3 regions of the Streptomyces sp. NBC_01498 genome follow, and region 1 is predicted to be linked to each of the others. Evidence: predicted binding sites of a transcription regulator. Region 1 holds the regulator's gene; each other region holds the start of a gene.
The links. Region 1 encodes HrcA, which represses chaperone genes, less so after heat shock. Its sites were predicted from a motif close to TTNGCACTCNGNNNNNCNGAGTGCNAA; they were not measured.
Positions count from the first base shown of each region.

Region 1 (9,760 bases):
CCTTGGAGCCGGGCACCAGATGGTCCACCAGGACGCCCAGCCGCGCGTCCGGCGACGGGCCGAACTCCGCGACGATCGCCGGGAGATCGTCGATGCCCTCCAGATACTCGACGACCACGCCCTCGATCCGCAGGTCGTCGCCCCAGACCCGCTCCACCAGCTCCGCGTCGTGCCGCCCCTCGACATAGATACGCCCCGCACGTGCCACCCGCGCCCGCGCCCCCGGCACGGCGATCGAACCGGAGGCCGTACGGGCGGGCCGCACCGGGCCCCCGGCGCCCGGCCGCACCAGCGTGACCACCCGGCCCTCCAGCAGGAACCCCCGCTCCACCAGCGGGAAGACACGGTGCTTGCCGAAGCGGTCCTCCAGCGTGACCGTCGGGCCCTCGGCGGTCTTCTCGCAGCGGATCACCGCGCCGCAGAAACCCGTCGACACCTCCTCGACCACCAGATCCGGTTCGGCGGGCACCTCGGGCACCGGCGTCGAACGCTTCCACGGCGGGGTCAGATCAGGGTGGTAACTGCGCATCCGCAGACGATAACGGGGCCCGTCCTACGCCGTGCCCGCCGTGCCGAAACGCACGGCCAGCGTGTCCCGCTGCGCCCGCACGAACGCCGCGTCGACGGCCGCCCCGTGGCCGGGAACGTACACCGCGTCCTCGCCGCCCAGCTCCAGCAGCCGGTCCAGCGCGGCGGGCCAGCGGTCCGGGACCGCGTCGCTCCCCGCCTGCGGCTCGCCCGACTCCTCGACCAGGTCGCCGCAGAACACGACCGCCCGCTCGCCCGTCACCAGCAGCGCCAGATCGTGCGCGGTGTGCCCGGGACCGGCCTCGGCCAGCAGGACCCGCCGCCCGCCGAGCTCCAGCGCCCGCTCGCCGGACACCGCGTGCCGGGGCGTGACCAGCACGTCCACGGCCTCGGCCGCCTCGGCGGCGGGCACCCCGTGCCGTACGGCCTCGTCGCGCAGGGCCTCGCGGTCGCGCCGCAGCGACTCCGCCAGGCCCGTCGCGCCGTACACCTCCGCGCCGGAGAACACGGCCGTCCCCAGGACATGGTCGAAGTGCGGGTGGCTGAGCGCGATGTGCGTGACGCGCCGCCCGCCGGCGAGCGCCCGCGCCTGGGCCCGGATTCCGGCGCCCTCACGGAGCGTGGAGCCCGTGTCGTACAGAAGGACGGCGTCCTCGCCGAGGACCAGGCCCACCGTCGCGTCCCAGCCGGGCAGCCGCCGCCGGCCCACCCCCGGCGCGAGCTGTTCCCAGCCGTGCTCTTCCCAACGGACGTTCATACGGCGACGCTATCGGTGGGGCGGACGGTACCGCGCGCGGTGGCCGGACCGGTCGGCCTTGCTAGGCCCGTACCTCACGGCCGTACACTGGGCCGGGGAATGCTGGCACTCCTGCGCATCGAGTGCCAGGCCGGATCCGACGGAACCAGACCTGGAGGTGGGCGCGATGCTGAGCGAACGCAGGCTTGAGGTGCTTCGTGCCATCGTCCAGGACTATGTCGGCACCGAGGAGCCCGTCGGCTCCAAGGCGCTGACCGAGCGGCACAAGCTCGGTGTGTCCCCCGCCACGGTCCGTAACGACATGGCGGTCCTGGAGGACGAGGGCTTCATCGCGCAGCCGCACACCAGTGCGGGGCGCATCCCGACGGACAAGGGTTACCGGCTCTTCGTCGACCGGCTGGCGGGCGTCAAGCCCCTGTCGGCGCCGGAGCGCAGGGCCATCCAGAACTTTCTCGACAGCGCCGTCGACCTGGACGACGTGGTGGGCCGTACGGTCCGGCTGCTCGCGCAGCTGACCCGGCAGGTCGCGGTGGTGCAGTACCCCTCGCTGACCCGCTCCACGGTGCGGCACGTGGAACTGCTCGCGCTGGCCCCCGCACGGCTGATGCTCGTCCTGATCACCGACACCGGCCGGGTCGAACAGCGCATGATCGACTGCCCGGCGCCGTTCGGCGAGGCGTCGCTGGCGGATCTGCGAGCCCGGCTCAACGCCCGGGTCGTGGGACGCCGGTTCTCCGATGTGCCGCTGCTGGTGCAGGAGTTGCCCGAATCCTTCGACCTGGAGGACCGGGGGACGGTCACCACCGTCCTGGCGACACTGCTGGAGACCCTGGTCGAGGAGACCGAGGAACGGCTGATGATCGGCGGCACCGCCAATCTGACGCGTTTCGGCCATGACTTCCCCCTGACCATCCGGCCCGTGCTGGAGGCACTGGAGGAGCAGGTCGTGCTCCTCCGGCTGCTCGGCGAGGCCGAGGACTCGGGCATGACCGTACGAATCGGGCACGAGAACGCCCACGAGGGCCTCAACTCCACGTCCGTCGTCGCGGTCGGCTACGGTTCGGGCGACGAGGCAGTCGCCAAACTCGGCGTGGTCGGACCGACCCGCATGGACTACCCCGGAACGATGGGAGCGGTACGCGCAGTGGCACGTTACGTCGGACAGATCCTGGCGGAGTCGTAAGTGGCCACGGACTACTACGCCGTACTCGGCGTACGCCGCGACGCATCACAGGACGAGATCAAGAAGGCATTCCGCAGGCTCGCCCGCGAGCTGCACCCGGATGTCAATCCCGATCCCAAGACGCAGGAGCGCTTCAAGGAGATCAACGCCGCCTACGAGGTGCTGTCCGACCCGCAGAAGAAGCAGGTCTACGACCTCGGCGGGGACCCGCTCTCGCAGGCGGGCGGCGGTGCGGGCGGCTTCGGCGCCGGCGGCTTCGGCAACTTCTCCGACATCATGGACGCGTTCTTCGGGACGGCGTCGCAGCGCGGGCCGAGGTCGCGGACGCGGCGCGGCCAGGACGCGATGATCCGTCTGGAGATCGACCTCAACGAGGCGGCCTTCGGCACCACCAAGGACATCCAGGTCGACACGGCGGTCGTCTGCACGACCTGCTCGGGCGAGGGCGCCGCCCCCGGCACCTCCGCGCAGACCTGCGACATGTGCCGCGGCCGTGGCGAGGTCTCCCAGGTCACCCGGTCCTTCCTGGGCCAGGTCATGACCTCGCGGCCGTGCCCGCAGTGCCAGGGCTTCGGCACGGTCGTGCCGACCCCCTGCCCCGAGTGCGCGGGCGACGGCCGTATCCGGTCGCGCCGCACGCTCACGGTCAAGATCCCGGCGGGCGTCGACAACGGCACCCGTATCCAGCTCTCCGGCGAGGGCGAGGTCGGGCCCGGCGGCGGTCCGGCGGGTGATCTGTACGTCGAGATCCACGAACTGCCGCACGGAGTGTTCCAGCGGCGCGGCGACGACCTGCACTGCACCGTGACCCTCCCGATGACGGCGGCGGCGCTGGGCACCCAGTGCCCGCTGGAGACCCTGGACGGCGTCGAGGACATCGACATCCGGCCGGGCACCCAGTCCGGCCAGTCCATCCCGCTCCACGGACGCGGCATCACGCATCTGCGTGGCGGCGGCCGGGGCGACCTGATCGTCCATGTCGAGGTCATCACCCCGTCGAAGATCGACCCGGAGCAGGAGCGGTTGCTGCGCGAGCTGGCGAAGCTCAGGGGCGAGGAACGGCCCACCGGCCAGTTTCAACCCGGACAGCAGGGGCTTTTCTCCCGGCTGAAGGACGCCTTCAACGGCCGCTGACCGCGCGGACGTTCACGCCGCACCCACAGGCGCCGTACCGGCTCGTTCCCGGGCCGTACGGCGCCTGACGGCGTTCACCGGGCACCCGCCCGGCCCGGAGCCCGTACGGCGCCCTCCGGCCGACCGGCGCCGGGGCCCGGCGGGCGCCATGGCACCATGCGTGCATGTCCTCCGTGTTGACCGACATCTGCCGGTATCCGATCGTGCAGGCACCCATGGCGGGCGGCGCGTCCTGCCCGCCGCTGGTCGCGGCCGTCGGCGACGCCGGAGGGCTGGGATTCCTCGCCGCCGGATACAAGACGGCCGACGGGATGTACCAGGAGGTCAAACAGCTCCGGGGGCTCACCTCCAGCGTGTTCGGCATCAACCTGTTCCTGCCGCAGCCCCATCACGACGACCGCGCGGCGGTCGAGCTCTACCGGGAACAGCTCGCCGGTGAGGAGACCTGGTACGAGACTCCGCTCGGCGACCCCGACTCGGGCCACGACGACGGCTACGAGGCGAAACTCGCGATCCTGCTGGACGACCCCGTCCCGGTCGTCTCGTTCACCTTCGGCTGCCCCACCCCCGCCGTCCTCGACGCCTTCGCCCGCGTCGGCACCCTCACCGTCGTCACGGCGACCACGCCCGAGGAGGCCCAGACCGCCGAATGGTCCGGCGCCGACGTCGTCTGCGTCCAGGGCGTCGAGGCGGGCGGCCACCGGGGCACCCACCGCGACGACCCCGCCACCGACGGCGCGGGCATCGGACTGCTGTCACTCGTCACCCAGGTACGGGAAGCCGTACGGCTGCCGGTCGTCGCGGCCGGCGGGCTGATGCGCGGCGCCCAGATCGCCGCCGTCCTTGCCGCGGGTGCCGACGCCGCGCAGTTCGGCACCGCCTTCCTCGTCTGCCCGGAGTCCGGCGCGCACGCGCTGCACAAACAGGCCCTCACCAACCCGCTGTTCACCCGCACCGAACTCACCCGCGCCTTCTCCGGGCGGCCCGCGCGCGGCCTCGTCAACCGCTTCATGCGCGAACACGGCCCCTACGCCCCGCCCGCCTACCCGGAGCTGCACCACCTCACCGCCGGACTGCGCAAGGCCGCCGCCGCCGTCGGCGACCCGCAGGGCATGGCCCTGTGGGCCGGCCAGGGCCACCGGATGGCCCGCGCGCTGCCCGCCGGACAGCTCGTCGACGTCCTCGTCGGTGAACTCGAAGCCACCCGCGCCTCGTTGACCCTGGGAAACCCCTCATGACCGCACCTGTCTTCGTCGTCGGCCCCGCCACCACCCTGCGCACCGGCACCGTCACCCTCGACGGCCCCGAGGGCCGCCACGCCGTCTCCGTGCGGAGGCTGCGTGTCGGCGAGGAGATCGTCCTCACCGACGGCTCCGGCACCGGCGCCCACGGGACGGTCGCCGCCGTCCACGGCAAGGACCGGCTGGACGTGACGGTCACCGGCCTCCGTACGGAGGACGAGCCCACGCCCCGCATCACCGTCGTCCAGGCCCTGCCCAAGGGCGACCGCGGCGAACTCGCCGTCGAGACCATGACCGAGACCGGGGTCGACGCCGTCGTGCCCTGGGGGGCGGCGCGCTGCGTCACCCAGTGGAAGGGGGAGCGGGGCGCCAAGTCCCTGGCGAAGTGGCGCGCCACCGCCCGCGAGGCGGGCAAGCAGTCCCGCAGGCTGCGCTTCCCCGAGGTCGCGGAGGCGGCGTCCGCCAAGGACGTCGCGGCGCTGCTGGCGGCGGCCGACCTCGCCGCCGTCCTGCACGAGGACGGCAGCGCGCCGCTGGCCACCGCCCCCCTGCCCGCCACCGGGAACATCGTGCTCGTGGTCGGCCCGGAGGGCGGCGTCTCACCGGACGAGCTGGCCCTGTTCGCGGACGCCGGGGCCACCCCGTACCGGCTCGGCCGTACCGTCCTGCGCACCTCCACCGCCGGGACGGCCGCCTGCGCGCTGCTGCTGGGCCGCACGGGCCGCTGGTCCTGAACGCGGGCCGCCCCCGGGCGGATAGCATGCCTCCGTACGGAAGCGCGCCGTCGTGCGCACGTCCCGGCGGGCACGCCTCCGTACGGAAGTGACCAGGGGCGCCCGGCCGACCGATGAGGAGACCCGGACCATGGCGGGAGAACGACAGGCCGACTGCCTGTTCTGCAAGATCGTCGCCGGGGAGGTGCCCGCGACCGTCCTGCGCGAGACGGACACCACCGTCGCCTTCCGGGACATCAACCCGCAGGCCCCCACCCACGTGCTGGTGATCCCCAAGGTCCACTACCCGGACGCGGCCTCGCTCGCCGCCGCCGAACCGGCGATCGCCGCCGACATCCTGCGCGAGTCCGCCGAGGTCGCCGCCCTGGAGCGGACCGTGGACAGCGGCTACCGGATCGTCTTCAACACCGGCAGCGGCGCCGGCCAGACCGTCTTCCACGCCCACGCGCACGTCCTGGGCGGACGCGGCCTCAACTGGCCCCCCGGGTAGGAGCCTTGTCCGTACGGGAACTCGTCGTCCTCGGCACCGCCAGCCAGGTCCCCACCCGGCACCGCAACCACAACGGCTATCTGCTGCGCTGGGACGGCGAGGGCATCCTCTTCGACCCCGGCGACGGCACCCAGCGCCAGATGGTGCGCGCCGGGGTCGCGGCGTACGACATCAACCGGATCTGTGTCACGCACTTCCACGGCGACCACTCGCTCGGCCTCGCCGGGGTGATCCAGCGCGTCAACCTGGACCGGGTCCCGCACGAGGTGACCGCGCACTACCCGGCGAGCGGTCACGCCTTCTTCAGGAGGCTGCGCTACGCGACGGCCTACCGCGAGACCGTCGGCATCACCGAGGCACCCGTCGACACCGACGGCGTGCTCGCCCGGACGGCCTCGTACACCCTGGAGGCCCACAAGCTGTCCCACCCCGTCGAGTCCTACGGCTACCGGATCACCGAACCCGACGGCCGCCGGATGCTCCCCGGCCCGCTGGCCGCCCACGGCATCGCCGGGCCCGACGTGGGGCGCCTCCGGCGGGACGGCGAACTGCGCGGCGTGACGCTCGCCGACGTCAGCGAGGAGCGCCGGGGCCAGCGTTTCGCGTTCGTCATGGACACCCGGCTCTGCGACGGGGTGCGCACGCTCGCCGACGGCTGCGACATGCTGGTCGTCGAGTCCACCTTCCTCGACGAGGACCTCCGGCTGGCCGACGACCACGGGCATCTGACGGCCGGACAGGCCGGGGCGGTGGCACGGGAGGCCCGCGTACGGCACCTCGTACTGACGCACTTCTCGCAGCGCTACCCGGACCCCCGGGAGTTCGAGCGGCAGGCCAGGGCGGCCGGGTACGAGGGTGAGCTGACGGTCGCGGCGGACCTCGTCCGCGTACCGCTGCCCAAACGCTCCGGCTGAGCCCCGGCCACCGGCCGGCCGCCCCGGGTCCCGGCCCGCCCTCCCGGCGACTGTCAGTGGCATCGGGCAGACTGACCGGATTACGTACGCCGAGCCCGGAGCGCGACCGTGACCCCCAGTGCAGGAACGCCGCACCAGCACACCGCCGACGTCGACCCGCTGCGCGCCCTGCGCGCCCCGGACGACCCGGACTGCGACGTCTACCTGACCGGCACGGTCTTCCTCGACATCATCCTCACCGGCCTCGACAGCGCCCCCGTGCGCGGCACCGAGTCCTGGGCCAGGGGCATGGGTTCGAGCCCCGGCGGCATCGCCAACATGGCCAGCGCGCTCGCCCGGCTCGGCCTGCGCACCTCGCTCGCCGCCGCCTTCGGCGACGACCACTACGGGGAGTACTGCTGGGACGCGCTGGAACAGGGCGAGGGCATCGACCTCTCCCGCTCCCGCACCGTCCCCGGCTGGCACTCGCCGGTCACCGTCTCCATGGCGTACGAGGGCGAGCGCACGATGGTCTCGCACGGCCACGAGGCCCCGCCGCCCGAGAGCGCCGTGCCCGAGTGCCCGCCCCGCGCGCGTGCCGCCGTCGCCGCCCTCACCCCCGGCCGCGGCGAGGCGTGGATCGCCCGCGCCGCCGGGCAGGGGGCGCGGATCTTCGCCGACGTGGGATGGGACGACACCGGCCGTTGGGACCTGGCCGCCCTGCCGGACCTGGCGCACTGCGAGGCGTTCCTGCCCAACGCCCAGGAGGCGATGCGCTACACCCGCACCGACTGCCCCAGGGCCGCCGCGCGGGCCCTCGCCGAACTCGTGCCGCTGGTGGTCGTGACCCTGGGCGCGGAGGGCGCGTACGCGGTGGACAGCGCGGCCGGCACCACCGCCGAGGTGCCCGCGATCGACGTGGAGGCACTGGACCCGACCGGCGCGGGCGACGTGTTCGTCGCCGGTTTCGTCACCGGCACCCTGGCCGGCTGGCCGCTCGCCGACCGGCTGGCGTTCTCCGGGCTGACCGCGGCCCTCTCGGTCCAGGAGTTCGGCGGATCGCTCTCGGCGCCCGGCTGGTCGGAGGTCGCCGCCTGGTGGAGCTACGTACGCTCGTCGTCCGACCAGGACCCGGCGGCGCTGCGCCGTTACGCCTTCCTGGCCGGTCTGCTGCCCGCGCCGACCCGGCCCTGGCCGCTGCGCAGGGCCGTACCGACCATCGGCTTCGGGCGCTCCGGCTGACCCCGGTTCCGGAAAGACCACGGAAAAGCCCTTCGGGCTTGTCAGTGCGGGGTCGTACGCTGGTATCCAGAGGTTGTCGAGTGGCGAGAACCCCGCAACGGGAGGTATGTGCAGGCCACAGTGCCGGCCCATGACTCAGACACCCACAGTGCCCAGCCCCGCGCCCGGTCAGGCGCGAGCCCACTTCACGATCCCCGCCAAGCACCCGATGGTGACGATCCTGGGCTCCGGTGACTCGTTGCTGCGCGTGATCGAGAAGGCGTTCCCGGCCGTCGACATCCATGTCCGGGGAAATCAGGTCAGCGCCCTCGGTGACGCGGCCGAGGTCGCCCTGATCCAGAGCCTGTTCGACGAGATGATGCTGGTGCTCCGCACCGGACAGCCGATGACGGAGGACGCAGTGGAACGTTCCATCGCCATGCTCAGAGCCAGCGAGAACGGCGGCGCGGACGGCCCAGAGACCCCCGCCGAGGTTCTCACGCAGAACATCGTGTCCAGCCGGGGCCGCACGATCCGCCCCAAGACGCTCAACCAGAAGCGCTACGTCGACGCGATCGACAAGCACACGATCGTCTTCGGCGTCGGCCCGGCGGGCACCGGCAAGACGTATCTCGCCATGGCCAAGGCCGTCCAGGCCCTCCAGTCCAAGCAGGTCACCAGGATCATCCTGACCAGGCCCGCGGTGGAGGCGGGGGAGCGGCTCGGGTTCCTCCCCGGCACGCTCTACGAGAAGATCGACCCGTATCTGCGCCCGCTGTACGACGCGCTGCACGACATGCTCGACCCCGACTCGATCCCGCGCCTGATGGCGGCGGGCACGATCGAGGTGGCGCCGCTGGCCTACATGCGCGGCCGGACGCTGAACGACGCCTTCATCATCCTGGACGAGGCGCAGAACACCAGCTCGCAGCAGATGAAGATGTTCCTGACCCGGCTCGGCTTCGACTCGAAGATCGTCATCACCGGTGACGCCACCCAGGTCGACCTCCCCGGCGGCACGAAGAGCGGGCTGCGCGAGGTCCAGGAGATCCTCAAGGACGTACCCGACGTGCACTTCTCCCGGCTCACCTCCGAGGACGTCGTACGGCACAAGCTCGTCGGCCGTATCGTCGACGCCTACGAGCAGTACGACAGCCGCAACGGCAACGAACCGCACAGCTGAACCGGCGCCTCCGGTCCGGCGGGCACTAATCGGGAGAGTCACACCGCACCATGTCGATCGACGTCAACAACGAGTCAGGCACCGAGGTCGACGAGCAGGCGATCCTCGGGGCCGCCCGCTACGCGCTCACCCGGATGCGTATCCACCCCCTCTCCGAACTGTCGGTGATCGTGGTGGACTCCGCCGCCATGGAGCAGCTGCACATGCAGTGGATGGACCTCCCCGGTCCGACCGACGTCATGTCCTTCCCGATGGACGAGCTGCGTCCGCCGGCGAAGGACGAGGAGGAGCCCCCGCAGGGTCTCCTCGGTGATGTCGTGCTCTGCCCGGAGGTCGCCAGGACCCAGGGCGAGGAGGCGCCGACCGGGCACTCCATGGACGAGGAGCTCCAGCTGC
Region 1 is NZ_CP109598.1:5,104,269-5,114,028, forward strand. Features, by position in the region: gene OG875_RS21815 (DUF3097 domain-containing protein) at 1-529, opposite strand, end outside; gene OG875_RS21820 (MBL fold metallo-hydrolase) at 554-1,285, opposite strand; gene hrcA (heat-inducible transcriptional repressor HrcA) at 1,452-2,468, shown strand; gene dnaJ (molecular chaperone DnaJ) at 2,469-3,602, shown strand; gene OG875_RS21835 (nitronate monooxygenase) at 3,767-4,840, shown strand; gene OG875_RS21840 (16S rRNA (uracil(1498)-N(3))-methyltransferase) at 4,837-5,577, shown strand; gene OG875_RS21845 (histidine triad nucleotide-binding protein) at 5,708-6,067, shown strand; gene OG875_RS21850 (ribonuclease Z) at 6,073-6,981, shown strand; gene OG875_RS21855 (carbohydrate kinase family protein) at 7,090-8,202, shown strand; gene OG875_RS21860 (PhoH family protein) at 8,333-9,364, shown strand; gene ybeY (rRNA maturation RNase YbeY) at 9,415-9,760, shown strand, end outside.

Region 2 (9,760 bases), 2.4 Mb from region 1:
TGAGCGCGCGGTGCTGTGCGACCCGTACGGCGCCGGGCGACATGCCCAGCATCTGCCCGGTCTCCTCGGCGGTCAGCCCGACCGCGACCCGCAGCACCAGCAGCTCGCGCTGGTTGTCGGGGAGGTTGGCGAGGAGTTTCTTGGCCCACTCGGCGTCGCTGCTGAGCAGTGCGCGCTCCTCGGGACCGAGGGAGTCGTCGGGCCGTTCGGGCATCTCGTCCGAGGGCACCGCCGTGGAGCCCGGGTGCCGCATGGCCGCCCGCTGGAGATCGGCGACCTTGTGCGCGGCGATGGCGAAGACGAACGCCTCGAAGGGGCGCCCCGTGTCCTTGTAGCGCGGCAGCGCCATCAGTACGGCGACGCAGACCTCCTGCGCGAGGTCCTCCACGAAGTGGCGGGCGTCGCCGGGCAGTCGGTTGAGCCGGGTGCGGCAGTAGCGCAGCGCGAGAGGGTGCACCCGGGCCAGAAGATCGTGCGTGGCCTGCCCGTCCCCCTCGACGGCACGATGAACGAGCGCACCGATCACCGTGGTCTCGTCATCGCGCATCGGACCATGGTGCCCCGATGGCCTTCGATCCGTGGCACCGCGTTCGTAGTTGTGCACCGAAGCGTTATGAGCAGGTGCGCCGGAACTCATCTCTGGCGCCCTCCTCTTCCGCTCGACCGACTCGTCCCCGAGGAACTCCACAACTCAAGGATGCGGCATCGGGCGGGAAACTGTGGCGTACGGGCGCCGCCGGCCCGTTCCGCCGCCCCGTCCGCCGCAGGGCGGACGGGGTTCCGCGACGGTCCGGAGGAGTTGCCCGTACGGCTCCGACCAGGGCCGACCCGGGGCGCGCGGCCCTGTCCGGCGGACAGGCCTAGCGGACGAGACCCCAGCGGAATCCGAGGGCCACGGCGTGCGCGCGGTCCGAGGCGCCGAGCTTCTTGAACAGCCGGCGGGCGTGGGTCTTGACCGTGTCCTCGGAGAGGAACAGCTCACGCCCGATCTCCGCGTTCGACCGCCCGTGGCTCATGCCTTCGAGCACCTGGATCTCCCGCGCGGTGAGCGTCGGCGCGGCGCCCATCTCGGCCGACCGCAGCCGGCGCGGGGCGAGCCGCCACGTGGGGTCGGCGAGCGCCTGCGTCACCGTCGCGCGAAGCTCCGCGCGGGACGCGTCCTTGTGCAGATAGCCGCGGGCACCGGCGGCGACCGCGAGTGCGACACCGTCCAGGTCCTCGGCGACCGTGAGCATGATGATCCGGGCGCCCGGATCGGCGGACAGCAGCCGCCGGACGGTCTCGACACCGCCCAGACCGGGCATGCGTACGTCCATCAGAATCAGATCCGAGCGGTCGGCGCCCCAGCGGCGGAGGACTTCCTCACCGTTGGCCGCGGTCGTCACGCGCTCGACGCCGGGCACGGTCGCAACCGCGCGGCGCAGCGCCTCTCGGGCAAGCGGGGAGTCGTCGCAGACGAGGACGGATGTCATGGCCGCCCTCCGCAGCTGATGCGCGTCACCTTGAGCCTCCAGGCTGAGTACATGTGTTCACCTGTGCGATTGACGCCATCGGGCATGTGCCCGATCGCCAGTTCCTTCAACCGCCTCGACCACTCAACGACGGTCACTCGAAAGAGTTACGGGTCAGGAATCGCTCTCGGCACTCTACGTGAGGGTGCGGACACAGAGCAGAGCCTCGCAGGTCATCGTGCGATCACTCTGTGCCATGCCCCATTTAGCGCCTTTTCCGAGCTTTAGCTAGTGTCTGTAGCTAAATTGGCAATGAGTCATATTTACATCTACTTACACAGGAGATGTACGGTCATGCGCACGATGCGGTCAGCGCGTCGGGCTCCTGCCCGGCGCCCTGGGGCGCATCCCACGCCCTGGCGACCCCCGCTTCCACGGATTCAAGGGGACATGAGCAATGGCAGATTTCTCCCGCCTTCCCGGACCCAACGCGGATCTGTGGGACTGGCAGCTCCTCGCCGCCTGTCGCGGCGTCGACAGTTCGCTGTTCTTCCACCCGGAGGGAGAGCGGGGCGCGGCTCGCAGCGCCCGCGAGACCTCGGCCAAGGAAGTCTGCATGAGATGCCCGGTCCGGGCGCAGTGCGCGGCGCACGCGATGGCGGTCCGGGAGCCGTACGGGGTGTGGGGCGGGCTGACGGAGGACGAGCGCGAGGAGCTGATGGGGCGCGCCCGCACCCGGCTGGTCACGACCTCGGCGACGAACGGGCCGAGCGGGCCCGGCGCACCGGAAGCACCGGCCGCACCGAGCAGATCCGACGGGCCGGACGGCACGAACGGCGTGAACGGGTCGAGCGGGGCGGATCACGACTGACCCGTCACCACCTTTCGCAGAAACGTTCCTGCATTCGGTTCCCGCAGTCGCTGACGCATGCCCCGATGACGGATGCCCCGATCGCGCACCCGGCCGGGCCGGGCGGGCAGTGCGCGAGCGAAGGCAGGGGCGACGTGGGCGGGATGTGGAGGCGTCGGCCGCAGGCGCACGCACGGGCGGCGCGCAGGGGTGTCAGCGCGACGCGGCCCGCTCCAGCTCGTCCAGCGTGGCCGCCACCGCCGGGACCCTTGCCAGGTCGGGCAGGGTGAGCGCGACGATCTCGCGCCGTACGGCGGGCTCCACGGTGACTGTCCGGGCCGCCTTGGGCGCCACCGACTCCATGGCCAGTTCCGGCAGGAACGCGACCCCGAGCCCCGCCCCGACCAGCCCGATCACCGCCGGGTAGTCGTCCGTCGCGAAGTCGATACGGGGGGTGAACCCGGCCTTCTCGCAGGCGTCGACCAGCTGGTGGCGGCAGCGCGGGCAGCCCGCGATCCACGATTCGTCGGCGAGGTCCGCGATGGAGACGGTGTCGGCCCCGGCCAGCCGGTGGCCCTCGGGGAGCAGCCCGACGAGCCGGTCGGTGAGCAGCGGGCGTACGACCAGGTCGTCCCACTCGCCCTCGCCGGCGCCGCCCGTGGAGTCGTAACGGAAGGCCAGCGCCACGTCGCAGTCGCCGTCGCGCAGCATCTCGACGGAGCGCGGCGGTTCGGCGTCGACGAGCGAGACGCGGGTGCCGGGGTGGGCGGCGCGCAGCGCGGCCAGCGCGGCGGGGACCAGCGCGGAGCTTCCGCTGGGGAACGAGACCAGCCGGACCCGGCCGGCGCGCAGGCCCGCGATGGCCGCGACCTCCTCCTCGGCGGCCGTGAGTCCGGAGAGGATGCCCGCCGCGTGCCGGACCAGCGCCTCGCCGGCCTGGGTGAGCCGCATCGAGCGGCTGGTGCGGATCAGCAGGGTCGTGCCGACGGACGCTTCGAGGCCCTTCATCTGCTGGCTGACGGCCGGCTGCGTACAGCCCAGCTCCCGGGCGGCGGCGGAGAACGAGCCGGTGGTGGCGACGGCGCGCAGGACACGGAGGTGGCGTGCTTCGATCACCCTTCGACCATAAGCGATGCTTGGGGTATGGCGAAAATGAGCGGTCGGGCATTTGAGAGGCGTGGGCGGCGGGCGAGGGTTAGCGTGCCGTCATGAAACTTCTGACGGTGAATGTGGGACAGCCCATGACCGCCGGGTACACGGAGTCGCCCAGCGGGGCGACCGGCATCGACAAGCGGCCGGTGGACGGCCCGGTCGCGGTGCGCGATCCCGGCCCCAAGGGGGTCGGAGCCAGCGGTCTGGCCGGGGACACGGTCTGCGACCTGCGCCATCACGGCGGCAGCGACCAGGCCGTGTACGTGTACGCGCGGGAGGATCTCGACTTCTGGGAGCGCGAGTTGGGCCGTCCGCTGGCCAACGGCAGCTTCGGGGAGAACCTGACGACGTCGGGTGCCGATCTGAACGGGACGAAGATCGGGGAGCGCTGGCGGGTGGGCCCTGATCTGGTGCTGGAGGCGACCAGCGGCCGGATTCCGTGCCGTACGTTCGGCGGCTGGCTCGGTGAGCGGGGCTGGGTCCGGCGCTTCACCCGGCAGGGCGTGACCGGGGCGTACTTCCGGGTGCTGGTGCCGGGCGAGGTCCGCGCGGGCGACCCGATCGAGGTGCTGCACCGGCCCGACCACGAGGTGACGGTGGCGCTCGCCTTCCGCGCCGCGACGACCGAGCGTGAGCTGCTGCCCCGGGTGCTGGCGGCCGGGGAGGCCCTGCACACGGAGGAGTTGCGGGCGGCCCGGGAGTACGTGCGGAAGTACGGCGGCACGGTGGGGGACGCGGTGGGCGACACCGTGGGGAACACGGTCGGCAGTGTCGAGAGCGCCGGCGCGGTCTGAGGGTGGGAGCGTGCGCCCGGCGCGCGTATCGCAGCGGCGTAGCACTTCCCGGTGGCCGGACGGGCGTTCGCGCCGGGCGCGCGACCGTCTAACGTGCCGCCTATGACGACTGCTTTGATTACGGGTGCGACCGCGGGGATCGGCGCCGCCTTCGCGCGGCGGCTGGCGGCGGGCGGCACCTCCCAGTCCGGCGGGCTGGGAAGCGGCCACAACCTGGTACTGGTCGCCCGCGACACGGAACGCCTGCGGCGTCAGGCCACCGAACTGCACGACCTGCACGGCATCGAGGCCGAGGTGCTGACCGCCGACCTCGCCACGGACGAGGGCATCGAGGCGGTCGAGAAGCGGCTCGACGACCGCCAGCACCCCATCGATCTCCTGGTCAACAACGCCGGGTTCGGCAACAAGGGCCCGTTCCTCGACGTGTCGATGGCCGACGAGCTGACGATGCTGAAGGTGCACTGCGAGGCGGTGCTGCGGCTGACGTCGGCGGCCGTCATCGGCATGCGCGAGCGGGGGCGCGGCGGTGTGGTGAACGTGGCGTCGGTGGCCGCGTTCCTGCCGCGCGGGACGTACGGGGCGTCGAAGGCGTGGGTCGTGCAGTTCACCCAGGGCGCCGCGCGGGACCTGGCGGACAGCGGGGTACGGCTGATGGCGCTCTGCCCCGGTTTCACCCGTACGGAGTTCCACGACCGGGCGGGAATGGGGACGGACAACATCCCCAACTGGATGTGGCTGGACGCCGACAAGCTGGTGTCGGCGGCACTGGCGGACCTGGCGCGCGGCCGGACGGTGTCCGTGCCGGACCCGCGCTACAAGGCCCTGATGGGCGCGGTGAAGCTGGCACCCCGGGGGTTGCTGGGCGGGATCACGTCGAAGACGGGCCGCAAGTACGGGCCCAGGTGACCCGGCCCCGGAGAACCGGCCGATCGCGCCGTACCCCCGTACCCCGCGTCGGGGCACGACCACCGAGGAGCACCACGAAGGACCGACGCGGGCCGACCCGGACCATCGAGGGGACCGACCACCACCATGCACGACGCCACTGACAACCGGCCGTCCGCGCTGCTCTCGATGGGGCCGGGTGTCGCGGAGCGGCTGTTCCCGCCCGACCGTCTCGACCGGCTGACCCGGCTCGTACGCGTCGATCCGCGCCTGGTCGCCGGTACCCTGACCGGCCCCGGCCTCGACCCGGCCGTCGCCGCCGCGCTCGCCGGCGCCGAACTGCTCGTCACCTGCTGGGGCGCGCCGCCCCTCACCGCCGAGGTGCTGGACGCCGCACCCCGGCTGCGCGCGGTGGTGCACGCCGCCGGGTCGGTCAAGCACCATGTCACGGACACCTGTTGGGAGCGCGGCATCGCGGTGGCGTCGGCGGCGGGGGCCAACGCGCTGCCGGTGGCGGAGTACACGCTGGCCGCGATCCTCTTCGCGGGCAAACGGGTCCTCGGCTCGGCGCACCGTTTCCGCGAGGTGCGCGGGGCGCACGACTGGCACGCGGAACTGGGCGGGGCGGCGGGCGGGGTCGGCGGTGGGGGCGGGATGGGCCGTACCGCCGGGGTGGGCAACTACCGCCGTACGGTCGGGATCGTCGGCGCCTCCCGGATCGGCCGCCGGGTGATCGAACTGCTGCGCCCGTTCGATCTCGACGTCCTGCTGTACGACCCGTACGTGGACGCCGCCGGGGCGGCGGCGCTCGGCGTCGAGTCCGTACCGCTGGACGAACTGTGCGCCCGTTCCCAGGTGGTGACCGTCCACGCGCCGCAGGTCCCGGCCACCCGTCGTCTGATCGGCGCCGCCCAGCTCGCGGCCATGCCGGACGGCGCGACGCTGATCAACACCGCGCGCGGCACACTCGTGGACGAGGACGCGCTGCTGCCGGAACTGGTGGCCGGGCGGCTGGACGCGGTGCTGGACGTGACGGACCCCGAACCGCCCGCGCCCGACTCGCCGTTGTACGACCTGCCGAACGTGCTGCTGACCCCGCATGTCGCGGGCTCGCTGGGCGGTGAGCTGCACCGGATGGCGGACCACGCGCTGGACGAGGTGGAGCGGTTCGCGAAGGGGCTGCCGTTCCGCGACCCCGTACGCCCGTCGGAGCTGCCGTACTCGGCATGACCGGCCGTTGACGCGCCGAGGCCCGGCACCCCCGAAGGGGTGCCGGGCCTCGGCGCGTCGTACCGAAGACCTGCGGACCTCAGTGGCTGTGGCCGTGGCCGCCGTGACCGGCGTCGCCCTCGTCGTCGGCCGGCTTCTCGACGACCAGGGTCTCGGTCGTCAGCAGCAGCGCGGCGATGGACGCGGCGTTCTCCAGCGCGGAGCGGGTGACCTTGACCGGGTCGATGACGCCGGCCTTCACCAGGTCGACGTACTCGCCGGTGGAGGCGTTGAAGCCGTGGCCCTTGTCGAGCTCGGCGACCTTCGCGGTGATGACGTAGCCCTCAAGACCGGCGTTCTCGGCGATCCAGCGCAGCGGCTCGACCACGGCGCGGCGGACGACCGCGACACCGGTGGCCTCGTCGCCCGTCTTGCCCAGGCCGTCCTCCAGCACCTTGGCGGCGTGCACCAGGGCGGAGCCACCACCGGAGACGATGCCCTCCTCGACCGCGGCGCGGGTCGCGGAGATGGCGTCCTCCAGACGGTGCTTCTTCTCCTTCAGCTCCACCTCGGTGGCGGCGCCGACCTTGATCACGCACACGCCGCCGGCCAGCTTCGCGAGGCGCTCCTGGAGCTTCTCGCGGTCCCAGTCGGAGTCCGTGGACTCGATCTCGGCCTTGATCTGGTTGACGCGGCCGGTGACCTCGGAGGAGTCGCCACCGCCGTCGACGATGGTCGTGTCGTCCTTGGAGACGGTGACACGGCGCGCCGAGCCCAGCACGTCGAGACCGGCCTGGTCGAGCTTGAGGCCGACCTCCTCGGCGATGACGGTCGCGCCCGTGAGGGTGGCGATGTCGCCGAGCATGGCCTTGCGGCGGTCACCGAAGCCGGGGGCCTTCACGGCGACGGCGTTGAACGTGCCGCGGATCTTGTTGACGACGAGGGTGGAGAGCGCCTCGCCCTCGACATCCTCGGCGATGATCAGCAGCGGCCGGGAGCCACCCGCCTGGATGACCTTCTCCAGCAGCGGCAGCAGGTCCTGGATGGAGCTGATCTTGCCCTGGTTGATCAGGATGTACGGGTCGTCGAGGACGGCCTCCATACGCTCCTGGTCGGTCACCATGTACGGCGAGAGGTAGCCCTTGTCGAAGGCCATGCCCTCGGTGAACTCCAGCTCCAGGCCGAAGGTGTTGGACTCCTCGACGGTGATGACACCGTCCTTGCCGACCTTGTCCATCGCGTCGGCGATCAGCTCGCCGACCTGCGAGTCCTGGGCGGAGAGCCCGGCCACGGCGGCGATGTCCGACTTGTCGTCGATCGGGCGGGCCGTGTCCAGCAGCTCCTTGGAGACGGCGGCGACGGCGGCGTCGATGCCCTTCTTCAGGGCGGCCGGGGAGGCGCCGGCGGCGACGTTGCGCAGACCCTCGCGGACCAGCGCCTGGGCCAGCACGGTGGCGGTGGTGGTGCCGTCACCCGCGATGTCGTTGGTCTTGGTCGCCACCTCCTTCACGAGCTGGGCGCCGAGGTTCTCGTACGGGTCGTCGAGCTCGACCTCGCGGGCGATCGTGACACCGTCGTTGGTGATGGTCGGCGCGCCGAACTTCTTGTCGATGACGACGTTGCGGCCCTTGGGGCCGATCGTCACCTTGACCGTGTCGGCAAGCTTGTTGACGCCGCGCTCAAGGGCGCGACGGGCGTCCTCGTCGAACTTCAGAATCTTCGCCATGGCAGCTTTCTCTCAACCTCTCGAACGAACAACCAACTACGCCCCGGGCCACCCGGCGATGCGGGGGCCAGGGGCGCAGTTCACAGCGGGACTGTGGAATTACTTCTCGATGATCGCGAGCACGTCGCGGGCCGAGAGGACGAGGTACTCCTCGCCGCTGTACTTCACCTCAGTGCCGCCGTACTTGCTGTACAGAACGACGTCGCCGACGGAGACGTCGAGCGGAAGCCGCTCGCCGTTCTCGAAGCGACCCGGACCGACGGCCAGGACGACGCCCTCCTGGGGCTTCTCCTTGGCCGTGTCCGGAATAACCAGGCCAGAGGCCGTGGTCTGCTCTGCGTCGAGCGGCTGGACCACAATGCGGTCCTCGAGCGGCTTGATGGCAACCTTGGTGCTGGCGGTCGTCACGATCCGACCTCCCCCTTCGGAGATCTCACGGGGTTAACTGTCTCTGGGTGGCGTGACCAGTCCCGATCCGTCGTCGCGGGTGCCGGACCTGACGTGTCACGCGTTTGGCACTCTCCAGTGGGGAGTGCCAGACATGACACTATGACCGCGATTAGCACTCGGTCAAGCTGAGTGCCAATTCAGCGCCGCGCGCCGCCCGATGAGGTGGCTCTCCGGCCGGACGCTGACGGACGGCCGACGGGCGGCCGACGGGGAGCCGACGGACTCCCCCGGGCCCCGGGGCGGGCCGTTCCCGGGGCCCGCGTCCGGGACCGGCCGGGCCGGGACACGGACCCTCAGACGTAGTCCTCCAGCTTCGCGACCGCGTAACCCTTCTCCGTGATCGTCTTCATGACGTTGCGGATCATGTCGGGCATCGAGCCCTTCCAGTCGCCCTTCCCCCGGAAGTGCGTGAGGACGATGTCGCCGGGGCGCAGCTTCCGGTCCCACTCGCGCCACTCCAGGTGGTCCGGGAACGCCTCGGCCGCCCAGAGCGGCACGGCCTTGACGCCGCAGGACTTGGCGGCGCGCAGGGTGGCGGCGTCGTAGTTGCCGTACGGCGGCCGGAACAGCTCGGGCCGGGTGCCGTACCGCTTCTTCATCCGGTCCTGCTGGCCGCAGATCTCCCGCTTCTGCTCCCGGGGCGAGAGTCCGGGGAGGTAGGGGTGGGTGAGGGTGTGGTTGTGCAGGCCGACGCCCCGGTCGCGCATCTTCGTGAAGTAGCCGTAGTCGTCCTTGATGACGTAGTCGCTGAGGAAGGCGCTGTACGGGATCCTCAACTCGTCCATCATGCGCGGCAGTTCGGGGTCCTTCTCGGCACCGTCGTCGATCGTGAGGAAGACGATCCGTTCCTTGGTCGGGACGGCGGTGAAGACCGGCGGCAGGTTCGCGCCGCCGGTGACCTCGAAGCCCTTGCGGGTGGTGATCCGGGGTTTGACGGCGGGCGGCGGGGGCGCGGCGAGGGGTGTCTTCGCGAGTCTCCACTTCCTGGCGGCGACGGCGCGCAGCGCCTGGACCCTGGCGACGGCGGCGGCGTCGAGTCGCTGGGCGGCGCCGGGCTTTCCCGCCGCCCCGGGTTTCCGCGCGGCACCGGCCTCGGGGCCGGGGCCGCGCAACCAGGCGGGGGCGGAGCGCACACCGGCCGGCACCGGCCCGGCGGGGGCGGACTCCACCGGGCCGCCGCCTCCGCCCCTGCCGGCACCGCCACCGTCGCCGGCGGGCGCGCGGCCGGGACCGCCGCCTCCGC
Region 2 is NZ_CP109598.1:2,687,345-2,697,104, forward strand. Features, by position in the region: gene OG875_RS11135 (sigma-70 family RNA polymerase sigma factor) at 1-547, opposite strand, end outside; gene OG875_RS11140 (response regulator transcription factor) at 861-1,472, opposite strand; partial or broken gene OG875_RS11145 (WhiB family transcriptional regulator) at 1,909-2,232, shown strand; gene OG875_RS11150 (LysR family transcriptional regulator) at 2,515-3,417, opposite strand; gene OG875_RS11155 (MOSC domain-containing protein) at 3,510-4,247, shown strand; gene OG875_RS11160 (SDR family NAD(P)-dependent oxidoreductase) at 4,350-5,153, shown strand; gene OG875_RS11165 (hydroxyacid dehydrogenase) at 5,280-6,362, shown strand; gene groL (chaperonin GroEL) at 6,442-8,067, opposite strand; gene groES (co-chaperone GroES) at 8,167-8,475, opposite strand; gene OG875_RS11180 (polysaccharide deacetylase family protein) at 8,811-9,760, opposite strand, start outside.
Region 2: a site for HrcA is predicted at 8,627-8,653, ahead of groES (co-chaperone GroES). Genes of this name have one in related genera too.

Region 3 (9,760 bases), 1.1 Mb from region 1:
CAGCGGGAACTCGGTCGGCCAGGACGGGTGCCCGGGACGACCGGGGCCGGGGCCGCCGGGGCGTGTCGGGCGGGTGTGCGCCGCGGCCGTGCCCGCGCCGGCCGCCGTGGCGGCGAGCGCGAACGTGGCGGCGGCGCCGCCGAGCAGGGACCGACGCGAGGGACTGGGGGGTGTCAGGGACATGGTCTGGAGCCTCCGGGGCTTCGGGGGTGCCTGGGGACAGGGACAACTCCGGTGCGCTATGCGCACGTAACGCACCGCACCCGCCGCCGAGTTCCCCGCGCGGAGTCGGACGGGGTCCGGATGTAGCCTCGGCGGCATGGCAGCGAATGATCGGGAGACCGTGTCCGACGAGGTGTCCCACGACGGGTCCGGCGAGGTGACCGGGGCGGTGTCCGGCGAGACGCCCGACAAGGCGGCCGACGCGGCAACCGGCGGAGTGACCAGCGAGACGCCCGACAAGGTGACCAGCGGAGTGACCAGCGAGACGCCCGACAAGGCGGCCGACGCGGCAACCGGCGGAGTGACCAGCGAGACGCCCGACAAGATGGCCGACGCGGCAACCGGCGGAGTGACCAGCGAGACGCCCGACAAGGTGACCAGCGCGGCGACCGGCGGAGTGACCAGCGAGACGCCCGACAAGGCGGCCGACGCGGCAACCGGCGGAGTGACCAGCGAGACGCCCGACAAGATGGCCGACGCGGCAACCGGCGGAGTGACCAGCGAGACGCCCGACAAGGTGACCAGCGCGGCGACCGGCGGAGTGACCAGCGAGACGCCCGACAAGGCGGCCGACGCGGCAACCGGCGGAGTGACCAGCGAGACGCCCGACAAGGTGACCAGCGCGGCGACCGGCGGAGTGACCAGCGAGACGCCCGACAAGGTGACCAGCGCGGCGACCGGCGGGGTGACCGATGAGGTGACCACCGGCAAGGCATCCGTCAAGACGTCGGTCGAGGACTCCGACGAGGTGACCCGGTGGCTGGCGGCCCACGCCGTACCCCTGACCGGGGGCCTCTCCGCCGGTACGCCGGCCGACGATCTCCGGTCGCTCAAGGGGGTTCTCGACGGCGTACGGATCGTGGGGCTCGGCGAGTCGACCCACGGCACGAGCGAGTTCTTCCGGCTGAAGCACCGGCTGCTGGAGTACCTGGTGACGGAGCTGGGCTTCACGACGCTGGCCATGGAGGCGAGCGCGTCCGCCGGGCCTGCCGTCGACGCGTACGTGCGGGGCGGGGTCGGCGACGCCGCGCAGGTCCTGACCGGGCTCGGGTTCTGGACCTGGCGCACCGAAGAGGTCCTGAGCATGTTCGAGTGGATGCGCGTGTACAACGCGGGGCGGCCGGAGAGCGAACAGGTCCGGTTCGCGGGCATCGACCCGCAGCGCTCCGGGGACTCGCTGGCCGTACTCGAAGCGTTCCTGACCAGCGTGGCGCCCGAACGGCTGCCCGACCTGCACGCCAGGCTCGGGGTGCTCGCCACCGCCTATCCGGGCTCGCGCCCCGATCCCGAGCAGCGGCTGATGCGTGAGGCGGTGAACCTGCTGGAGGCCGTACGCGAGTACGAGTCCACCCCGGCCGGTGCCGTCGCGGTGCGGCACGCACGGATCCTGGTGCGGGCCGCGGACCTGGTGACGCGCGGCGGACAGCACGCCGACCCGGAGCGCACGGTCGCCGCCGCCCGTGACCGGTACATGGCCGAGGCCGTCGGGGAGATCCTGACGGACCCCGCGGCCAAGGTGGTGCTCTGGGGCCACAACAGCCATGTCGCGAAAGGCCGTTCGTCCACCGAGGCCGGCGCGCCGCCGCTGGGCGAGCATCTGCGCGAGGGGCACGGCGACGCGTACTACGCCCTCGGGCTGCTCTTCGGCGAGGGCACCTTCCGCGCCCACCGCCTCTGGCCCGGCCCGTGGAGCGGCGTCGGCGGCCTCACCGGCCGGACCGCCGAGGGCAACCCCCTGGGCGCGCCCCCGGCGACCTCCCTGGAGGCCCGGCTCGCCACCGCCACCCCCCACGACCACCTGCTGGACCTCCGCCCGGCGACGGCGGAGGACGCGCCCCGCGCGGTTCGGGAGTGGGCCGCCGCGACGCACGAGACCCGTGAGTTCGGTGCCCTGGTGACGCGCTGGTTCTACCGCCGCGAGACCACCCCGGTCCGCCCGTCCCACGCGTACGACGGCCTCGCGTACGTCACCCGCTCGACGGACTCCCACCCGATCCCGCCGTACCGGGCCCCGGAGTCGTAAGGGTCGGTCACCTCTGCCGCCGGACGGGCTACTCACGCGGTCAAGTGGGCTCCACACCAGGGGAGATGACTTTTCGTCACCGAGTTGCGACACACCGTGTCGACGGTCTAGCGCATCCGGATAACGAACATGACGTCCCCGTCTATCTCCTGATCGACTGCGACGCCAACGAACTGGTCGTCTTCACCAACCCGCAGGCGAGCGGGTACAAGGCCAGCATCGCCCACCCCTACGGCGCCGCCGTCAAGCTCCCCGACCCCGTCGGCATCACCCTGGACACCGACGAGCTCAAGAACTACGCCACCTGAGCCCGCACCGGACTCGCACCGGAAACGCCCCGAGGGCGGCGCCCCCTTTCGGGAGTGCCGCCCTCGGTTCGTGCGTGTGCGTGTGCGTATGCGCTACGCCATGAACCACCGATCCGTCAGGATCAGAAGTCCATGTCACCGCCCGGCATGCCGCCCGGCGCGCCGCCCGCGGCGGCCTTCTCCGGCTTGTCGGCGATGACGGCCTCGGTGGTCAGGAACAGCGCCGCGATGGACGCCGCGTTCTGAAGCGCGGAGCGCGTGACCTTCGCCGGGTCGATGATGCCCTCGGCGATCATGTCCACGTACTCGCCGGTCGCGGCGTTCAGGCCGTGACCGATCGGCAGGTTGCGGACCTTCTCGACGATGACGCCACCCTCGAGACCACCGTTGACGGCGATCTGCTTGAGCGGAGCCTCCAGCGCGAGCTTGACGATGTTCGCACCCGTCGCCTCGTCGCCTTCGAGCTCAAGCTTCTCGAACACCGAGCCGGCCTGGAGCAGAGCCACGCCACCACCGGCGACGATGCCCTCCTCGACGGCGGCCTTGGCGTTGCGCACCGCGTCCTCGATGCGGTGCTTGCGCTCCTTGAGCTCGACCTCGGTGGCGGCACCGGCCTTGATGACGGCCACGCCGCCGGCCAGCTTCGCCAGGCGCTCCTGGAGCTTCTCGCGATCGTAGTCCGAGTCCGAGTTCTCGATCTCGGCACGGATCTGGTTCACGCGACCGGCGACCTGCTCGCTGTCACCGGCACCGTCGACGATGGTGGTCTCGTCCTTGGTGATGACGACCTTGCGGGCACGGCCCAGCAGGTCGAGACCGGCGTTCTCCAGCTTGAGGCCGACCTCCTCGGAGATGACCGTGCCGCCGGTGAGGATGGCGATGTCGTTCAGCATCGCCTTGCGGCGGTCACCGAAGCCCGGGGCCTTGACGGCGACGGACTTGAAGGTGCCCTTGATCTTGTTGACGACGAGGGTGGAGAGCGCCTCGCCCTCGACGTCCTCGGCGATGATCAGCAGCGGCTTGCCCGACTGGATGACCTTCTCCAGGAGCGGCAGAACGTCCTTGACGCTGCCGATCTTGGAGTTGACGATCAGGATGTACGGGTCGTCGAGCGACGCCTCCATACGCTCCATGTCGGTGGCGAAGTACGCCGAGATGTAGCCCTTGTCGAAGCGCATGCCCTCGGTGAGCTCAAGCTCGAGACCGAAGGTCTGCGACTCCTCGACGGTGATGACGCCTTCCTTGCCGACCTTGTCCATCGCCTCGGCGATGAGCTCGCCGATCTGGGTGTCGGCGGCGGAGATGGAGGCCGTCGAAGCGATCTGCTCCTTGGTCTCCACGTCCTTGGCCTGCTCCAGGAGCGCACCGGAGACGGCCTCGATGGCCTTCTCGATGCCGCGCTTGAGGGCCATCGGGTTGGCGCCGGCGGCCACGTTGCGCAGGCCCTCGCGGACCAGCGCCTGGGCCAGCACGGTCGCGGTGGTCGTACCGTCGCCGGCGACGTCGTCCGTCTTCTTGGCGACTTCCTTGACCAGCTCGGCGCCGATCTTCTCGTACGGGTCCTCGAGCTCGATCTCCTTGGCGATGGAGACACCATCGTTGGTGATCGTGGGGGCGCCCCACTTCTTCTCGAGGACGACGTTACGGCCCTTGGGGCCAAGGGTGACCTTGACGGCGTCGGCGAGCTGGTTCATCCCGCGCTCGAGACCGCGCCGTGCCTCCTCGTCGAACGCGATGATCTTGGCCATGTGAAGTGGTCCTCCCGGACAGGGGGTGGATTTCTCCGGACCGTGCCAACGCCCGCGACGGACGGCCCGAGAGCCCTGCGGTTCCTTCCCCACAGGGCTTCGGGCCTCGTCGACCCGGTCCATAAGTTGTCACTCTCACCTGCAGAGTGCTAACGCCAATGATTAGCACTCGACCCCCGAGAGTGCAAGCGACTCCCGAGGGACCGCTGGTCGGACTCCCGTGCGCCCCGGGCCCGACGGGGGCCGCGGCGCGCACGGGAGTGCCCTGCCGTCGGGACGGACCCGGACCCGGCAGCGCCGTCCGGGCCGGCGGCACGCACGCGAGGAGCCGTGGCGGGGTGGACACCCGCGCGGCGGAGGCAGCGGCCGGCGACGCACGCGCGAGGGGCCCGTATCCCTGGTGGGATACGGGCCCCTCGTCGGTGTGTGCGTGCGTCGGTGGCCGATCGCGCCGAGATCAGACGGCGAGCTTGACCATGTCCGCCTGCGGACCCTTCTGGCCCTGCGAGATCTCGAACTCCACTCGCTGACCTTCTTCAAGGGTGCGGTAGCCGTCCATCTGGATCGCGCTGTAGTGGACGAATACATCCGCACCACCGTCGACCGCGATGAAGCCGTAGCCCTTCTCCGCGTTGAACCACTTGACGGTGCCCTGAGCCATGCCCAACTCCCCTATTACTGGCCCCTGCGCGGGACCGCACTTCGCGCCGGAACGCGTCGACCGCGGCTGAATGTATCTGCCCAACTGCCCTCTGCAACAGGGCAATCGGACGAGAATTCTGGGCATGGCGGAATACGCGAAGGGGTGAATTGCCGGGCCATCAGGGGCAAGTCGGGCCGGGCATAACGCAAGAAACTGCGCAAATGACGTCCGTACTTCGACCGCATCTTGTCCCGAACTCATATGCTCGGGGCATGGGCGGCGGCGGGCCTACCCCAACTGTACCGCGTTCAACCTCATGGAATTGCCCCCTCCGCTTCTCTCGCGGAGGGGGCAACACCGTTCACCGTGCGTGCCGTTCAGCCGCCGGCGACCGCCGGGATGATCGAGATGCCGGCGCCGTCCGGCGTGGCGGTCTCCAGGCCCTGCTCGAACCGGACGTCGTCGTCGTTGACGTACACGTTGACGAAGCGCCGGAGCTTGCCTCCGTCGTCCAGGACGCGGGCGGCGATGCCCGGGTGGTTCGCCTCCAGGGACTCGATCACCTGGGACAGGGTCGCGCCCTCGGCCGGAACCTCGGCCTTGCCGCCGGTGTACGTACGGAGGATGGTCGGAATACGGACGTTCACACTCATCGGTTACTGCCTTCCGGGAAGTGACGGAGCTGGCGGAGCGGACTGCGGGCGGCGTCCGGGGACCGGACACCGGGCGTCGTGAGGCTCAACGCGCCAGACCCGCGTCACGGAACGCGTCGAGGCTCGGCGGAATCGTCGCGGTCGGCCCGGTCGTGGGCGCCACGGCGTCCAGCGTCTTCAGCCCGTCACCCGTGTTCAGCACGACCGTCGTGAGCGCCGGGTCGAGCAGCCCGCTCTCGATGAGCTTGCGCGTCACCCCCACGGTCACCCCGCCCGCCGTCTCGGCGAAGATCCCCTCGGTGCGCGCGAGCAGCTTGATCGCGTCCACGATCTGCTCGTCGTCCACGTCCTCGACGGCGCCGCCCGTGCGGCGGGTGATGTCCAGGACGTACGGGCCGTCGGCCGGGTTGCCGATCGCCAGCGACTTGGCGATCGTGTCCGGCTTCTGCGGCCGTACGACGTCGTGACCGGCCTTGAAGGCGACCGAGACCGGCGAGCAGCCCTCGGCCTGCGCGCCGAAGATCTTGTACGGCTTCTCCTCGACCAGGCCGAGCGCGATCAGCTCCTTCAGCCCCTTGTCGATCTTCGTCAGCTGGGAGCCGGACGCGACGGGGATGACGAGCTGGTCGGGCAGCTTCCAACCGAGCTGTTCGCAGATCTCGTACGCGAGGGTCTTGGAGCCCTCGCCGTAGTACGGGCGCAGGTTGACGTTGACGAAGCCCCAGCCCTCGCCCAGCGGGTCCCCGATCAGCTCGGAGCAGAAACGGTTCACGTCGTCGTAGTTGCCCTTGATGCCGACGAGTTCGCCGCCGTAGATCGCGGCCATCACGACCTTGCCCTGCTCCAGGTCGTGCGGGATGAACACGCAGGAGCGGAAACCGGCGCGGGCGGCGGCGGCGCCGACGGCGCCCGCGAGGTTGCCGGTGGAGGAGCAGGAGAGCGTGGTGAAGCCGAAGGCGCGGGCGGCCTCGACGGCGATGGCGACGACACGGTCCTTGAAGGAGTGCGTCGGGTTGCCGGAGTCGTCCTTCACGTACAGCCCGCCGGTCACGCCGAGTTCGCGGGCGAGGTTGTCGGCCCGGACGAGCTTGGTGAAGCCGGGGTTGATGTTGGGCTTGGACGCCACGTCGGCGGGGACGGGCAGCAGCGGGGCGTAGCGCCAGATGTTGTCGGGACCGGCGGCGATGCGCCTCTTCAGGTCCTCGGGGTCGCCCGTCGGCAGGTCGTAGGCCACTTCGAGCGGGCCGAAACAGCTCTCGCAGGCGAAGATCGGGCCGAGTGCGAAGCGTTCCCCGCATTCGCGGCAGGAGAGGGCGGCGGCGGGTCCGAGGTCGACGGTCGCGGCGGCGGGGGCGTCGGTGGCGGGGGTGTCAGTGCCGTCGGCGGCCCGGGAGGCGCTCGGGGAGGCGTTCTGAGAAGTGTGGTGAACAGTCTGCGCAGCCATGAAGGCGAGGCCCTTTCCTCATCTTCCTCGCGACGCATCTCGCCGCGAGACGGAATTGGCACCTTCCCCACCGTGACCTCGCGGTCGGCGGGAGGGTTGCCGGGGCTTCAACGGGCCGTTTCCCTCTGCCCCTCTGGATGAGCGGTATTCGATTGTCAGCGTGACGACCCCCGGCATGCGACGGTCATCCGCGTTGTTCAAAACTGTAACCGAACCCCTGGACGGTTGAGACTCTCGTCCGATCCGCGAGATGGAGATCACGTGCTGCAAGAGGTGGAGCGCTGGCTGGACCGGCGGTCCTGGTCGGCGGCGGACCGGCCGGTGGACCGGCTGGTCGCCGCCAAGAAGGGTGCGCAGGTCAGCGTGGTGCTCCCGGCACTGAACGAGGAGGCGACGGTCGGCCGGATCGTGTCCGTGATCCGGCACGAGCTGATGGCGGGACCCGTGCCGCTGGTGGACGAGCTGGTGGTGATCGACTCGGGGTCGACCGACCGTACGGGGGCGGTCGCGGCGGCGGCCGGGGCGCGGGTGGTGCACCGGGACGACATCCTGCCGGGGCTGCCGGCCGTGCCGGGCAAGGGCGAGGTGCTGTGGCGCTCGCTGCTGGTGACGAGCGGCGACATCGTGTGCTTCGTGGACGCGGATCTGCGGGACTTCTCGGCGGCGTTCGTGTCGGGGACCGTGGGGCCGCTGCTGACCGATCCGGACGTGCAGTTCGTGAAGGCCATGTACGACCGGCCGCTCGGCGACGGGCCGCTCGCCGACCGGCCGCCGGGCGAGGGGCCGCTGGGCGACGGGCCGGGGCGGACGCGCCGGGCGGGCGAGCTGCCGGGGCAGGGCGGCCGGGTGACCGAGCTGGTGGCGCGCCCGCTGCTGAATCTGCACTGGCCGCTGCTGGCGGGGTTCGTACAGCCGCTGGGCGGTGAGTACGCGGTACGGCGCTCGCTGCTGGAGCGGCTGCCGTTCCCGGTGGGGTACGGGGTGGAGCTGGGGCTGCTGGTGGACGCGTTGCACACGGTGGGGCTGGACGCGCTCGGCCAGGTCGACGTGGGGGTGCGCCGGCACCGGCACCAGGACGGGCAGGCGCTGGGGCGGATGGCGGCGGCGATCTACCGGACGGCGCAGCTGCGGCTGTCGCGGGGGCATCTGGTGCGGCCGGAGCTGACGCAGTTCGTGCGGGGCGAGGCGGGCTTCGAGCCCCGTACGTACGCGGTGGACACGGAGGAGCGTCCGCCGATGCGGGAGATCGCGGAGTACGAGGCACGGCGCGCCGCCTGACCGGCCCATTCGTATGATTTGCCTATATTTAAACTAGTCTGCCTGGCATGTCGATGACTGCCCTGGCCACCGCCGCGACCGCGCTGGGCCTGACCTCGGAACAGCTCTGGCTGCTGGGCGGTATGGCGCTCGCCCTGGTCGGGGCGGGGGTGGTGGCGCTGGCCGCGGCGCGCGGCCGGGACCGTGGCTGATCCTCGCCGACCTGAACCGTACGTTTGAGCGTTTCCACGACGGGCTAGGTTTCGCCACATGGTCTCCGCGCACGCCGCCCAGGTCCTCGTCGCGTCCAACCGCGGCCCCGTCTCGTACACGCTCGGCGAGGACGGCGCCCTCAGCGCCGGGCGGGGCGGCGGCGGTCTCGTCTCCGGCCTGTCGGCCATCGGCCCCGACACGGACGCCGTGTGGGTCTGCGCAGCGCTCGGCGACGGCGACCGCGAGGCCGTCCGGCGCACGGGCGGCCGGCTCGACACCGGGGACACGGGCGGGCAGCGCGTACGGATGCTGGGCATCCCGCCGGAGGTGTACGCGGACGCGTACAACGGCGTCGCGAACTCCACGCTCTGGTTCGTCCACCACCTGCTCTACCAGACCCCGCTGGAGCCGGCCTTCGGCCCGGAGTTCCGGGCGAAGTGGGCGGCGTACGAGACGTACAACCGCGCCTTCGCGGAGGCCCTGGCCGACGAGGCCGCCGACGGCGCCGCCGTACTGATCCAGGACTACCACCTGGCACTGGTGCCCGGCATGCTCCGGGCGCTCCGCCCCGACCTGCGGATCGGGCACTTCACGCACACCCCGTGGGCGCCGGTCGACTACTTCCGGCTGCTGCCGGACGACGTGGCGCGCCAGCTGCTGCGCGGGATCCTCGGCGCCGACCGCGCCGCGTTCCTGACCCACCGGTGGGCCGACGCGTTCACCGCCTGCTGCGACGAGCTGCTGGGCGGGACGGGCAAGACCCGGATCGGGGTGCACGGGCTGGGCGCCGACGCGGACTTCCTGCGGGAGCGCGCGCACCGGCCAGACGTGGACGAGCGGCTGGCCGAGCTGCGGGCGCAGATCGGGGAGCACGAGGGGACGCCGCGCCGCACGGTCGTACGGGTGGACCGTACGGAGCTGTCGAAGAACATCGTGCGCGGCATGCTCGCCTACCGGCAGCTGCTGGCCGACCGGCCGGAGTGGCGGGAGCGGGTGACGCATGTGGCGTTCGCCTACCCGTCCCGGCAGGACCTCGCAGTCTACCGCGACTACACGGCGCGGGTCCAGGAGGTCGCCGACGAGATCAACGCGACGTACGGCACGCCCGGTTGGACGCCCGTGGTGCTGCACGTCAAGGACGACTTCGCGCGCTCGCTGGCCTCCTACCGCCTCGCGGACGTGGCGCTGGTCAACCCGATCCGCGACGGCATGAACCTGGTCGCGAAGGAGATCCCGGTCGTCTCCGAGA
Region 3 is NZ_CP109598.1:4,044,517-4,054,276, reverse strand. Features, by position in the region: gene OG875_RS17340 (superoxide dismutase) at 1-183, opposite strand, end outside; gene OG875_RS17335 (erythromycin esterase family protein) at 320-2,245, shown strand; gene OG875_RS17330 (hypothetical protein) at 2,311-2,553, shown strand; gene groL (chaperonin GroEL) at 2,676-4,301, opposite strand; gene OG875_RS17320 (cold-shock protein) at 4,759-4,962, opposite strand; gene OG875_RS17315 (ubiquitin-like small modifier protein 1) at 5,322-5,597, opposite strand; gene thrC (threonine synthase) at 5,683-7,041, opposite strand; SAM riboswitch class I at 7,057-7,185, opposite strand; gene OG875_RS17305 (glucosyl-3-phosphoglycerate synthase) at 7,303-8,319, shown strand; gene OG875_RS17300 (hypothetical protein) at 8,367-8,510, shown strand; gene OG875_RS17295 (alpha,alpha-trehalose-phosphate synthase (UDP-forming)) at 8,569-9,760, shown strand, end outside.
Region 3: a site for HrcA is predicted at 4,428-4,454, ahead of groL (chaperonin GroEL). Genes of this name have one in related genera too.